DNA from 3 places in the Kitasatospora dryopteridis genome. Region 1 is predicted to be linked to each of the others. Evidence: riboswitches for the same ligand, from Rfam matches in the RefSeq annotation. Region 1 holds a riboswitch; each other region holds the start of a gene.
The links. A riboswitch is a leader RNA that binds a small molecule or an ion and turns the genes downstream of it on or off. The one in region 1 is predicted to bind S-adenosylmethionine.
Positions count from the first base shown of each region.

Region 2: it holds a riboswitch for S-adenosylmethionine, as region 1 does, so the genes downstream of both, ACQ614_RS06080 (IclR family transcriptional regulator) here and thrC (threonine synthase) in region 1, are expected to answer to the same signal.
Region 3: it holds a riboswitch for S-adenosylmethionine, as region 1 does, so the genes downstream of both, ACQ614_RS10460 (aminotransferase class V-fold PLP-dependent enzyme) here and thrC (threonine synthase) in region 1, are expected to answer to the same signal.

Region 1 covers NZ_CP192749.1:4,445,609-4,450,019, reverse strand. The annotation lists gene ACQ614_RS20335 (cold-shock protein) at 285-491, opposite strand; gene ACQ614_RS20330 (ubiquitin-like small modifier protein 1) at 1,115-1,393, opposite strand; gene thrC (threonine synthase) at 1,425-2,702, opposite strand; SAM riboswitch class I at 2,720-2,849, opposite strand; gene ACQ614_RS20320 (glucosyl-3-phosphoglycerate synthase) at 2,987-3,991, shown strand; gene ACQ614_RS20315 (alpha,alpha-trehalose-phosphate synthase (UDP-forming)) at 4,053-4,411, shown strand, end outside.
Region 2 covers NZ_CP192749.1:1,345,272-1,349,682, reverse strand. The annotation lists gene ACQ614_RS06090 (SRPBCC family protein) at 1-448, shown strand, start outside; gene ACQ614_RS06085 (XdhC family protein) at 441-1,628, shown strand; SAM riboswitch class I at 1,943-2,085, shown strand; gene ACQ614_RS06080 (IclR family transcriptional regulator) at 2,282-2,995, shown strand; gene ACQ614_RS06075 (class I SAM-dependent methyltransferase) at 3,108-3,887, shown strand; gene ACQ614_RS06070 (phospholipase) at 4,039-4,411, shown strand, end outside.
Region 3 covers NZ_CP192749.1:2,302,433-2,306,843, forward strand. The annotation lists gene ACQ614_RS10450 (rhomboid family intramembrane serine protease) at 1-302, shown strand, start outside; gene ACQ614_RS10455 (Lrp/AsnC ligand binding domain-containing protein) at 299-580, shown strand; gene ACQ614_RS10460 (aminotransferase class V-fold PLP-dependent enzyme) at 734-2,104, opposite strand; SAM riboswitch class IV at 2,154-2,271, opposite strand; gene trpD (anthranilate phosphoribosyltransferase) at 2,471-3,544, opposite strand; gene ACQ614_RS10470 (hypothetical protein) at 3,677-4,102, opposite strand.

The DNA of each region.
Region 1 (4,411 bases):
ACCAGAGGTGCCCGCGACGGACGGCCCTGTGAGCGGGGGTCCTTTCCCCTACCGCTCGCCGGGGCCTCACCGACCCGGTCCGCTTGTCACTCTCATGCTGTGAGTGCTAACGCCAATGATTAGCACTCACAGGTGGCGAGTGCAAGCCCGATCGCCGTGTCCCCGCGGACCGGCCGTACCGGTTCCGGACACGACGCAGGCCCGTACGACGTGTCGTACGGGCCTGTCGCGAAGAAACCGCCGACCAGCTCGTGACGAGCCGAGGGCTCCGCAGGTTTCGAAGGTCAGCCCGCGGCGGCACGAACCATGTCCGCCTGCGGCCCCTTCTGCCCCTGGGAGATCTCGAACTCGACCCGCTGGCCCTCTTCGAGGGTGCGGTAGCCGTCCATCTGGATCGCGCTGTAGTGGACGAACACGTCCGCACCACCGTCGACCGCGATGAAGCCGTAGCCCTTCTCCGCGTTGAACCACTTGACGGTGCCCTGAGCCATTCCGAACTCCCCTTGTGCTGTGCTGGCCATTCACGGGTCCGCAGTCTTTGCGGGCCCAGGTCCGGTGGGCCTGCCCGAGGGAACCCCCCCTGGGCGCAGCCCTGCACGCCGCAGACCACCGCCCGCGGCCCTTCAACGGGTCCGGCGGACGGGTGAATGCGTCGACCGCGGCTGAATGTATCCGGACAGGAGCCCTGTGCAACAGGGCCAACTTCATGGAAATCCCGGGCCATGACAAGGGATATGACGGGATGAAAGCGGCGGATCTCGGCAATTCACGCCGGACATAACGGGCAGAAAACGACATATTGCCGTATGAATTCTGACACTTGCCTGACAGGTTCGTCCCCGTGCCGTCCGTGCCCCGTCTCAGCGGGCGGACGTGGCCGTCGATCGGCCCCTGAGCGCTGCGCACACGATCCGACCGGTCGGCCGGGCTGCGGAATTCCGGGTATTGCGGCTGATCAGGGCGGGCGGCGCGGAGGGGAGCACTGCCACGGCCGAACTCTACTCCCCGTCAGGCGGTGGTATTTCCACCCGGCACGGCGAGAGCCGCCGCCGGGACCGGAAAATCGGGTTCCGGTCCCGGCGGCGGCTCTCCGCTTCCCGTCTCGGACGGGCCGTCAGCAGCCGCCGGCCACCGCGGGGATGATCGACACCGAGGCGCCGTCCTTGACCGCGGTCTCCAGGCCGTCGGCGAAGCGCACGTCGTCGTCGTTCACGTAGACGTTGACGAAGCGGCGGAGCTTGCCGGCGTCGTCCAGGATGCGGGCGGAGATGCCGGTGTGGTTCTGCTCCAGGTCCGCGATGACCGCGGCCAGGGTGTCGCCCTCGGCGGTCACCTCGGCGGAGCCGCCGGTGTAGGTGCGCAGGATGGTCGGGATGCGGACGGTGGCGCTCATGCGGTGCTCCTTGCGGACGGGGGTGGGCTGCTTAGACGAGGCCGGCGGCGCGGAAGGACTCCAGCGTCGGGCGGATGGTGGCGGTCAGACCGGCGTCGGCGACCGCGTCGAGGGTCTTCAGGCCGTCGCCGGTGTTGATCGCGACGGTCTCCTTCGACGGGTCCAGCTGCCCGGTCTCGACCAGCTTCTTGAGGACGCCGACGGTCACGCCGCCCGCGGTCTCGGCGAAGATGCCCTCGGTGCGCGCCAGCAGCTTGATGGCGGCCACCACCTCGGCGTCGGTGACGTCCTCGACGGCACCACCGGTACGGCGAGCGATGTCCAGCACGTACGGGCCGTCGGCCGGGTTGCCGATCGCCAGCGACTTGGCGATGGTCTGCGGCTTGACCGGGCGGATCACGTCGTGGCCGGCCTTGAAGGCGGCGGAGACCGGGGAGCAGCCCTCGGCCTGGGCGCCGAAGATCCTGTAGGGGCGGTCCTCGACCAGGCCGAGCTTGATCAGCTCCTGCAGGCCCTTGTCGATCTTGGTGAGCTGGGAGCCCGACGCGATCGGGATCACGATCTGCTCCGGCAGCCGCCAGCCGAGCTGCTCGCAGATCTCGAAGGCCAGCGTCTTGGAGCCCTCGCCGTAGTACGGGCGGAGGTTGACGTTGACGAAGCCCCAGCCCTCGCCGGCCGGGTCGCCGATCAGCTCGGAGCAGAAGCGGTTCACGTCGTCGTAGTTGCCGTCGATGCCGACCAGGGCGCCTCCGTACACACCGGCCATGACGATCTTGCCCTGCTCCAGGTCGTGCGGGATGAACACGCAGGACTTGAATCCGGCCCGGGCCGCGGCCGCGCCGACCGCGCCGGCCAGGTTGCCGGTGGAGGAGCAGGAGAGCGTGGTGAAGTCGAAGGCGCGGGCGGCCTCGATGGCGCAGGCCACCACCCGGTCCTTGAAGGAGTGCGTGGGGTTGCCCGAGTCGTCCTTGACGTGCAGCTGGGCGGTGAAACCGAGCTCGCGGCCGAGGTTGTCGGCCTTCACCAGCGGGGTCCAGCCGGGGTTCAGGTTGGGCTTGCCGGCCACGTCCGCGGGCACCGGCAGCAGCGGGGCGTAGCGCCAGATGCTGGCCGGGCCGGCCTCGATCCGCTTGCGGAGCTCCGCGGCGTCGTAGCCGGAGTAGTCGTAGGCGATCTCCAGCGGGCCGAAGCACTCGAGACAGGCGAAGCTCGGGCCGAGCGGGAAGCGGGTGCCGCACTCGCGACAGGAAAGCGCTGCGGCCGGACCGAGATCGACGGCGGCAACGGGTGCAGGGGTAGCGGTAGCCATGGTGGCGGAGGCCTCTCTCCTCATCTTCCCCGTGACGCGGTTGCGCCACAGGCCGGAATTGGCACCTGTCCCGCGGGCCTGCGACCGCCGCGCGAGAAGGTTGCCGGGACGTCAACGGGCCGTTCCCTCAGTCCCTCTGGATGAGCTCTGTGAAGTTGTGTGTCGTGCGCTGCGGCGACCCCGGCGTGCGAAGGCTCGATCGCAGTACGAAGACTGTATCCGAAGGCCCGGGCGCCGAGAGGTTGCGTCCGATCCGCGAGATGGAAGTTGCGAGGAGCGAGACCGTGACCGAGTTGCCCCGTCCCGACGTCCTCCCGGAGGTGGCGTCCTGGCTGCGTCGCCGCTCCTGGACGGCGGCCGACCGCCCCCTGGAGCGGCTGCTCGCCGCCAAGCGGGCGGCGGGCCGGGCCGGCACCGTCAGCGTCGTCCTGCCCGCACTCGACGAGGAACCGACCGTCGGGGAGATCGTCGCCACCGTCCGCGAGGAGCTGATGGAGCGCCACCCCCTGGTCGACGAACTGGTGGTGGTCGACTCCGGCTCGGTCGACCGGACCGCCGAGACCGCCCGCGCGGCCGGCGCCCGCGTGGTGCACAGGGACGACGTACTCCCCCGGCTCGCGGCGGCCCCCGGCAAGGGCGAGGTGCTCTGGCGCTCGCTGCTGGTGACCACCGGCGAGATCGTCTGCTTCGTCGACGCCGACCTGCGGGAGTTCGACCCGGCCTTCGTCTCCGGCATCGTCGGCCCGCTCCTCACCGACCCCGGGATCCAGCTGGTCAAGGCGATGTACGACCGTCCGCTGGAGACCGAGGGGGCGGTGGTGCCGGCCGGCGGCGGACGGGTAACCGAGCTGGTCGCCCGGCCGCTGCTCAACCTGCACTGGCCGCAGCTGGCCGGCTTCGTCCAGCCGCTCGGCGGCGAGTACGCGGCGCGCCGTTCGCTGCTGGAGCGGCTGCCCTTCCCGACCGGGTACGGGGTGGAACTCGGCCTGCTGGTGGACGCCCTGGAGGAGGTCGGCCTGGACGCGCTGGCCCAGGTCGACGTCGGGGTGCGGCACCACCGCCACCAGGACGGCCAGGCGCTCGGGCGAATGGCCGCCACGATCTACCGCACCGCCCTGGAGCGGCTCGACCGCGCCCACCGGCTGAAGGCCGGCGAGGACCTCGTCCACCCGCTGCTCACCCAGTTCAGCCGGGACCCGGGCACCCGCGGCTTCACCGCGCACACCCACGAGGTCACCGCCCTGGAACGCCCGCCGATGCGGACCGTCCCCGAGTACCGGGACCGCTGAGCGCAGCCCGCGCAGGACTTCGAATGGTTTGCCGCGGCGGTCCCGCGGCAAGCTAGGGGATATGGCCGATCTCGCGTTCGAACGTACGCAGCAGTCCGGCGCCGCCCCCGTCCTGGTGGCCTCGAACCGCGGCCCGGTGTCCTTCAGCAGCGGGGACGACGGCACGCTCACCCTGAAGAGAGGCGGTGGCGGCCTGGTCTCCGGGCTGTCCGCGATCGACGACCCCTCGGCGGTCTGGGTCTGCGCCGCCCTCGGCGACGCCGACCGGACGGCCGCCCGGCAGGCCCCGGACGGACGGCTCGACCTCGCCGGCCACGACGTGGGCGGACAGGCCGTCCGGATGCTGGACATCGAGCCCGGCACCTTCGCCCGCGCCTACAACGGCATCGCCAACTCCACCCTGTGGTTCGTCCACCACCT
Region 2 (4,411 bases), 3.1 Mb from region 1:
CACCGCACGGCTGGCACCGGACGGCGACGGCACCCGGGTGACCGTCGAGACCCGGCTCAGCATCACCGGGAAGGTGGCCCAGTTCGGCAAGGGCGTCATGACGGACATCAGCCGGAAGCTGCTGGACCAGTTCGCGGCCTGCCTGGAGGAGCAGCTGGCCGCCGAGCACGAGAGCGGGGGCGAGGCCGTGCCGGCCGCGCAGCCGGCGGCCGCCGAACCCCCGGCTGCCGCATCCGCAGCTGCCGCACCCGCCGCCGGGTCGGCCGAACCCGCGGGGGAGCCGCAGGCCGCCTCGGCGGAGGGCGAGCCGCTGGACCTGCTCGCCGTGGCCCGCGGGCCGGTGGCCAAGCGCCTGGTGTCGATCGCCCTCGCCGGGTTGATCCTGCTGGGGGTCGCGCGCCGGCTGCGCCGGGTCTGCCGGTGTCTGCGAGGGGGACACCGTGCGTGACGTCCTGGACGAGGTGTACCGGTGGTACCGCGCGGGCGAGAGCTTCGGGCTCGCCACCGTGGTCAGCACCTTCCGGAGCGCGCCCCGCCGGCCGGGTGCGGCGATGGCGGTGTCGGCCTCCGGCACCGTGGTCGGCAGCGTCTCGGGCGGCTGCGTCGAGGGCGCGGTGTACGAGGAGGCCGAGGAGGCCCGGCTCTCGGGACGTCCGGTGCTGCGGTCGTACGGGGTGAGCGACGGCGACGCCTTCGAGGTGGGGCTGACCTGCGGCGGCACGATCCAGATCTTCGTCGAACCCGTGTCCAGCCGGACCTTCCCCGAACTGCCGGACGTGGTGACGTCGTTGGACGCCGGCGAGCCTGTCGCGGTGGCCACCGTGGTGACCGGCCCGGACGGCGGCCCGGGCGCGCTCGGGAGCCGCCTGGTCGTCTGGCCGGACCGCGACTCGGGCACCCTCGGCTCGGCCGCCCTGGACCGCGCGGTGGGCCTCGACGTCCGCGGTCTGCTCGAGCACGGCACGACGGGGCTGCGCCACTACGACACCGCGGGCCGCTGCCTGGACGGTGAGGAGTTCGCCGAGCTCGGCGAACTGACCGTGTTCGTGGGGTCGTTCGTCCCACCGCCGCGCATGCTGGTGTTCGGTGCGATCGACTTCGCCGCCGCGGTCGCCGAGTTGGGGTCCTTCCTCGGCTACCGCGTCACGGTGTGCGACGCGCGGGCGGTGTTCGCCACCGCCTCCCGTTTCCCGCACGCGGACGAGGTCGTGGTGCGGTGGCCGCACGAGTACCTGGCCGAGGAGGCCGCGGCGGGCCGGATCGACGGCCGCACGGTGGTGGCCGTCCTCACCCATGACCACAAGTTCGACGTGCCGCTGCTGGCCACCGCGCTGCGGTTGCCGCAGCTGGCGTACATCGGCGCGCTCGGCTCGCGCCGGACCCACCGCGAACGGCTGGCCCGCCTGCGCGAAGCCGGCCTGGAGGAAAGGGAGTTGGCCCGGATGTCGGCCCCCGCCGGGCTCGACCTCGGTGCCCGCACGCCACAGGAGACGGCAGTCTCCGTCGTCGCCGAGATCATCTCCGCCCGCTGGGGCGGCACCGGTCGGCCGCTCACCGGGACCGACGGCCCGATCCACACCGCCACCGCGGCCGGCGAGCAGCCGCCGGCCCCGGTGGAGGCCGGCTGAACAACGTGCCCGGCCGGCCGCCGGCGCGACGGCTCGTGGGGGGCGTTGCGGCAGTCCCGGTGAAGGGTGGGTGGGGGATGCGATGGGGCGCCGGTCGGTCGGACGGGCGGGCCCGGCCCGCGAGGACGGTGGGTACGTCGCGGGACCGACGATGCCGCCGTCCTGATGGCGCGTCAAGTCAAGGCGCGTGAGGTTTCTGCAATTTGCAGCAAGGCCATTCACTTCGCGGCATCACCGCCGACGGATCGGTCGACCGGGCACGGCGGTGGGGGAGGTTTGGCGGGCTGCCCGGGAAATCTTGTATGGTTCCTCGCGAATCATCCAGAGGGGTGGAGGGACCGGCCCTACGAAGCCCCGGCAACTCCCCGGTCGACCCGGCGTCCGAAGTACGCGCCGCGCCGCCCGGGATCAGTGCCAACTCCGGCCTGTCGCCAATGTGGCGCGGGAAAGATGAGGAGACACGGTGCTCTCTGTGCTGTCCTTCGTCCGGGCGCTTCCCGCCCCGGTCTCTCCGCGTGCCCGTCTCGTGCCCGGCACAGGCAATCGGCCGACTTCTCCGGCCTGTCCTCGCTGACCACCCCCGCTCCCCGCACGGAGCGTCCGTGAGCGAGGCCCGCCCGCCGCTCACGGGATCTGAGACGGAGTACCCATCCATGGAGAACACGAGCGGCGTCGGCGTGCTCGACAAGGTCACCTCGATCCTCGGCACGCTGGAGGCCGGCCCCGTCACCCTGAACGGACTGGTGGCCGCCACCGGCCTGGCGCGGCCCACCGCCCACCGGCTCGCCGTCGCACTCGAACACCACCGTCTGGTCACCAGGGACCTGCAGGGCCGGTTCGCCCTCGGCCCCCGGCTCGCCGAGCTCTCGGCGGCCGTCGGCGAGGACCGCCTGCTGTCCGCGGCCGGCCCGGTCCTGACCCACCTGCGCGACGTCACCGGTGAGAGCGCCCAGCTCTACCGCCGACAGGGCGAGATCCGGATCTGCGTGGCCGCCGCCGAGCGCCTCTCCGGGCTGCGCGACACGGTTCCCGTGGGAATCACCCTCCCCATGAAGGTCGGCTCCGCCGCCCAGATCCTGCTCGCCTGGGAGGAGCCCGAGCGCCTCCACCGCGGCCTGCAGGGCGCCGGCTTCACCGCCACCGCCCTCAGCGGCGTGCGGCGCCGCGGTTGGGCCCAGTCCATCGGCGAGCGCGAGCCCGGGGTCGCCTCCGTCTCCGCGCCCGTCCGCGGTCCGTCCGGCCGGGTCGTGGCCGCAGTCTCGGTCTCCGGCCCCATCGAACGGCTCACCCGTCACCCCGGCGCGCGTCTCTCCCAGGCCGTCATCGAGGCCGCCAACCGCCTCACCGAAGCCCTGCGGCACCCCTGACCGGCTCCCACCTGCACGTGGGGCTCGAGCCGCCGGAGCCCGGCCGGACGGCAGCCGGTTCGGTGGGCTCGCGGGGCTGGCCGACGGCCGGCGGCATCGGTAGCGTCAGCGTGTGGATCAGGACGAACGGTTGCTTCACGCCTCGTCGTTCGGTGCGGCGGCGGTCGCCTATGCCGAGCACCGCCCCGACTATGCGCCGGCCGCGGTGCGCTGGGCGCTCGAACCCGCGCCCGGCCCGCGGGTGCTCGACCTCGGCGCCGGTACCGGCAAGCTGACCGCAGGGCTGGTCGTGCTGGGTGCCGAGGTCGTCGCGGTCGAGCCCGACCCGGCGATGCTGGCCGAGCTGCGCCGCTCGCTGCCCGACGTCCGCGCCCTGCCGGGTACCGCCGAGGCGATACCGCTGCCGGACGCCTCCGTCGATGCGGTGCTGGCCGGCAACGCCATGCACTGGTTCGACATGGCCGTCGCGGGGCCCGAGATCGCCAGGGTCCTCGCACCCGGCGGCGTCCTGGCCGGTCTGTGGAACGTCCTGGACGACCGGGTCGACTGGGTCGCCGGGCTGGCCCGGGTCGGCGGGAGCGCGGCCGTCGGCCCCCGTGACACGCCCGCCGCCTGGCGGGCCGAGACGGCCGGCATGCACCTTCCGAAGACCGGCGGGGCCGCCCGGTTCGGTTCGCCGGAGCAGGCGGAGTTCCCGCACGGGCAGCGCCGCACCGCCGACTCCCTCGTGGCGGCACTCGCGACCCGCGCGGGGCTGCTGGTCATGCCGGACCGGGAACGGGAGGCCACGCTGGGCCGGATCCGCGCCTTCCTCGCGAGCGGACCGGAGACCGCCCGCGGTGAGTTCACCCTGCCGATGCTGACCGGCGTCCTGCGCGTCCGGCGGCTCTGAGGCATCGCCTCGACGTCCGGGTCCGCAGTACCGCCGCGAGGATGCGGGGTGTCACGTGTGGCCGGATCCGACTCCTCGCCCGGGCGGCCCGTGTCAGCATGCAGTCGGTGAGATTGACTGACTGAACACGGACAAGAAGAGGGGGGCTTCCATGACCACTCGGCTCAGGAGCGGCGCCGGTCGGCGGCGCCGGCCGGCGCTGACGGCGGCGGCGCTGTGCGGGATCATCGGTGCAGGCACGGTCGGCGCGACCCCGGCGGCAGCGGCCGATCAGCGGCACGCGATCTACGCCGTCGCCCACCGGGTCGACACCCTGGACGGTGTGGACGCCGCGCTCGACCACGGCGCCAACGGCATCGAGATCGACGTGTGCGCCTGGTGGAACCCGAACGAATGGCGCGCCTATCACGACTGTTCCTCGGCCGGCGACGCCCGGCTGGGCCCCGGCTTCGACAGCATGATCGACCGCATCCTCGCGAACGCCCGCGCGGGGCGCCGACTCGCACTGGTCTGGCTGGACATCA
Region 3 (4,411 bases), 2.1 Mb from region 1:
CGATCGCCGGGGTGCTCGGCGGCTACCTGCGGCTGTACCCGAGGGCCCGGGTGACCACCCTGGTGCCGCTGCTGCTCTTCCTGCCGCTGCGGTTCCCGGCCTGGCTGGTGCTCGGCCTGTGGTTCGCCCTGCAGTGGTGGCCGCTCGGCCCGGCGGTGCCCGGGGTTGCGTACCTGGTGCACGTCATCGGCTTCAGCGCGGGCTGGCTGGCGGTGTGGGCGGCGGGCCTCCGGCAGGGCAGACGGGCCCGGCCGACGGCCGATACGCTGAGCCGTACCCCACACACAGGAGCCGAAGAGTGATCACCGCGATCGTCCTCATCAAGACCAGCGTCGACCGGATCCCCGAGATCGCCGAGGCGATCGCCGCGATCGAGGGCGTCAGCGAGGTCTACTCGGTGACCGGCAGCTACGACCTGGTGGCGATGGTCCGGGTGCGCCGGCACGAGGACCTCGCCGAGGTGATCCCGGGTCAGGTCAACAAGGTGCCGGGCGTCGAGCACACCGAGACCCAGATCGCCTTCCGCACCTACTCCCAGCACGACCTCGAGGCAGCCTTCGCCCTCGGCCTCGACGAGTAGTAAGAGGGGCAACCACCCAGGGGGCGGTTGATTCAGGGGCGCGGGGAACTGCGCAATCAGGGAGTGGGCCGCCGTGAGAAATCGGCAGACCCCTGATTCGTACGGTGGCCCGCATCCGAATTGCGCAGTTCCCCGCGCCCCTGGTGGTGACGCTCATGCCCTGGGCGCCGAGGTGGCGGGAACGCAGCGGCCGCCCTCGTTGCGGTAGGTCCAGCGGGCGCCGTCGGTGACCAGCTCGCGGACGGCGGCCAGGAAGCGGTCCACGTGCTCCACCGGAGTGCCCGCGCCGAAGCTGACCCGGATCGCGTTCAGGCTCCGCTCCCCGGGCAGCGAGGGCTCCGGCGCACCGCACTCGGAGGGCGCGGCCTCCTCCCCGCCGAGCAGGGTCCGCACCAGCGGGTGCGCGCAGAACAGGCCGTCCCGCACGCCGATCCCGTACTCGGCGGAGAGCGCCGCCGAGAAGTGCGAGCTGTTCCAGCCGCGGACGACGAAGGACAGCACCCCGACCCGGGCCGAGCCCTCGCCGAACAGGTTGAGCACCCGGACCTCGGGGATCGCGGCCAGCCCGTCGGTCAGCCGCTCGACCAGCGCCTGCTCGCGCGCCTCCAGCGCGTCGAACCCGGCCTCGGCCAGCGCCCGGCAGGCCGAGGCGATCGCGTAGGCGCCGATCACGTTCGGCGAACCGGCCTCGTGCCGGGCCGGACCGCTGTGCCACTCCACCGCCACCGAGCCGTCCGCCTCCCGGGCCACCGTACGGCTGGCGCCGCCCCCGGCCAGGTACGGCTCGGCCGCGTCCAGCCAGTCGCTGCGCCCGGCGAGCACGCCGGCGCCGAACGGCGCGTACAGCTTGTGGCCGGAGAACGCGACCCAGTCCACGCCGAGTTCACGGACCGACAGCCGGTGGTGCGGGGCGAGCTGGGCGGCGTCCAGGACGACCCGGGCGCCGTGCCGGTGGGCGGTCTCGGTGAGCTCGGCGATCGGCCACAGCTCGCCGGTGACGTTGGACGCCCCGGTGACGCACAGCAGGCGCGGGCCGTCCGGGGTGCCCGCGGCGAGCGCGGCGTCGAGGGCGGCGACCGCCTCTGCGCGGGAGCGCGGGGCCCGGAGGTACTCCACCGTCAGACCGGCGTGCCGCCAGGGCAGCAGGGAGGCGTGGTGCTCGGTCTCGAAGGCGTAGACGCGGGTGCCGGCGGGCACCGCGCCGGCCAGCAGGTTGAGCGAGTCGGTGGTCGCGCGGGTGAACACCACCTGGTCGTCCTCTCGCAGGTCGAGGAAGTCGGCGACGGTGCGGCGGCTCTGCTCGAACAGGTCGGTGGAGAGCTGCGAGAGGTAGCCCGCGCCGCGGTGGACGCTGCCGTAGTAGGGGGCGTAGGCGGCGATGTCGTCCCAGACGCGCTGCAGGGCGGGGGCGCTGGCGGCGTAGTCGAGGGCGGCGTAGCCGACCTTCTCACCGGTGGCGAGCGGGACCTGGACGTCGTGGCCGAGGACGGCGAGGGGGGCGCAGATCCGGGTGGACAGCGACATGAGGATGCACTCCTTCACGGGGTGGGGACCCCGGGGATGCATCGCCGGAAGTCCGCGCTTGCCACGCGGACGGTCTGCCGCACGGCCCGGTCCTCACCCAGGGCACCCCGCCACGGACGGAGGGTTGCCGGACAGCAAGCTGGGGCTTGACGCTGCCACTCATGACCTGTCGAGGACTCTAGGTGACCCCGGCGACACCGGTCAACCCGACACCCGGCGCCAACCACCAAAGGGGCGCGGGGATCTGCGCGACTCGGAAGGCAACGGTCCGCACCTCCCGCCTCGCGCAGTTCTCCCCCGGCCTTCGGCCGGGAGGTGCCCCCACGCGCCCCTCAGTGGCTTGCCACTCAGCAGTCCCGGCTCGCCCTACTTGCTGGTCGCCTCGGCCCAGCGCTCGAGCGTGGCCTCGGCAGCGCCCGAGTCGATGGCGGCGGCCGCCCGCTCCATGCCGGCCGCGAGCTGCTCGGTGAGCGGGGCGTCCGTGAGGTCGAGTGCGGTGAGTGCGGCGGCCGTGTTGAGCAGGACGGCGTCCCGGACGGGCCCCTTCTCGCCGGCGAACAGCCGCCGTGCGACGCCGGCGTTGAACTCGGCGTCCGCTCCCCGCAGCGCCTCGATCCCGGCGAGCTCCAGCCCGACGTCCCGAGGGTCGAAGGAGGTCTCGGTGATGGTGCCGTCCTTGACGATCCACACGTGCGAGGTGGTGCAGACGGTGAGTTCGTCGAGGCCGTCGTCGCCGCGGAAGACCAGGGCGGAGGCGCCCCGGCGGGCGAGGACGCCGGCGATCAGCCCGGCGAGGCGGGTGTCGAAACAGCCGACGGCGTGCGAGGTGACCCGGGCCGGGTTGGTCAGCGGGCCGAGGATGTTGAAGGCGGTGGGCACGCCGAGGCCGGCCCGGGCGGTGGCCGCGTGCCGCATCGCGGGGTGGAACTTCGCGGCGAAGCAGAAGGTGAGGCCGACCTCCTCGGCGACCTCCGCGACCCGCCGGGCGCCGAGGTCGAGGCTGATGCCGAGCTTCTCCAGGACGTCGGAGGAGCCGGAGGCCGAGGAGGCGGCCCGGTTGCCGTGCTTGACGACCTTGGCACCGGCCGCGGCCGCGACGATCGCGGACATGGTGGAGATGTTGACGGTCTTGGCGCGGTCGCCGCCGGTGCCGACGATGTCGACGGCGGGGCCGGGGATGTGCAGCGGTTCGGCGTGCGCGTACATCGCGTCGACCAGGCCGGCGATCTCCTCGACGGTCTCGCCCTTGGCCCGCAGCGCGACCATGAAGCCGGCCACCTGGACGGGCGAGGCCTCGCCGCTCATGATCTGGTCCATCGCCCAGGCGGTGTCCGCCTCTGCGAGGTCCTCGCCGCGCAGCAGTGCCGACAGGACGTCCGGCCAGGTGCGGACCACCTGCACGGGGTCCTCGCCGCCGTTCGCAGGGTTCACGTTCACCATGGCCGACTCCAGCTCTCATCGGTAGTGCGCCGATACAGGGGACGGAGTCAGCCTAGCGAGCGGCGGCGGGCGGCCGCGCCGATCCCGCCGTCCCTTCTCTCCTGGTGAGACGGGTGGTCGCCGCGTGCCCGGTCAGTGGTGGGCGGGCGTCCGCTTGGCGATCCGGGCGCGGAGCAGGGTGGCCGCGGCCTCGGCGAGGGCCACCGGGTCGACGGGCTGGGCGATGGCGGCGTCGGCGCGGCTCCAGGCGGCGAGCCAGGAGTCCTGCGGCCGGCCGATCAGCACGAGGACGGGCGGGCAGCCGTAGATCTCGTCCTTGAGCTGGCGGGTGAGGCCGAGGCCGCCGGCCGGGACGGCCTCGCCGTCGAGCACACACAGGTCGATGCCGCCCTTCTCCAGGGCGCGCAGCACGGCCGGAGTGGTCGCGCACTCCAGGTACTCCACGGCCGGGAGGTCCGCGGCGGGCCTGCGGCCGAGTGCCAGGGTCACCTGCTCGCGGGTGTTGCGGTTGTCGCTGTAGACGAGAACGGTGAGCGTCTCGTCGGTCGTGTGCGCCATGGGCCCTGCTCCCGGGTGCTCGTCCTCTTATATGTGCCGCGCCGAACGGCCCAGTGTGATCCGGGCCACGTCCGTCTTCGGATGCTACTCCGGAGGGCGGCTTCCGGTGAGCCCCTGACGCGATCTCTCTCAAGTCGCCGCGCACGGATCTCACCCGCTCGGGGTACCCGGGGTCACCCGTATCGAACAACCGTCAGAAAACGGACGGCCCGACGGCCGGGCGCGGCGCGTTCCGGCAGGTCGCAACCAGGGGGGCCTACCTCACGCACCGGACACTCCGAGGAGCACCCCCGGCGTGAAGACGGAATA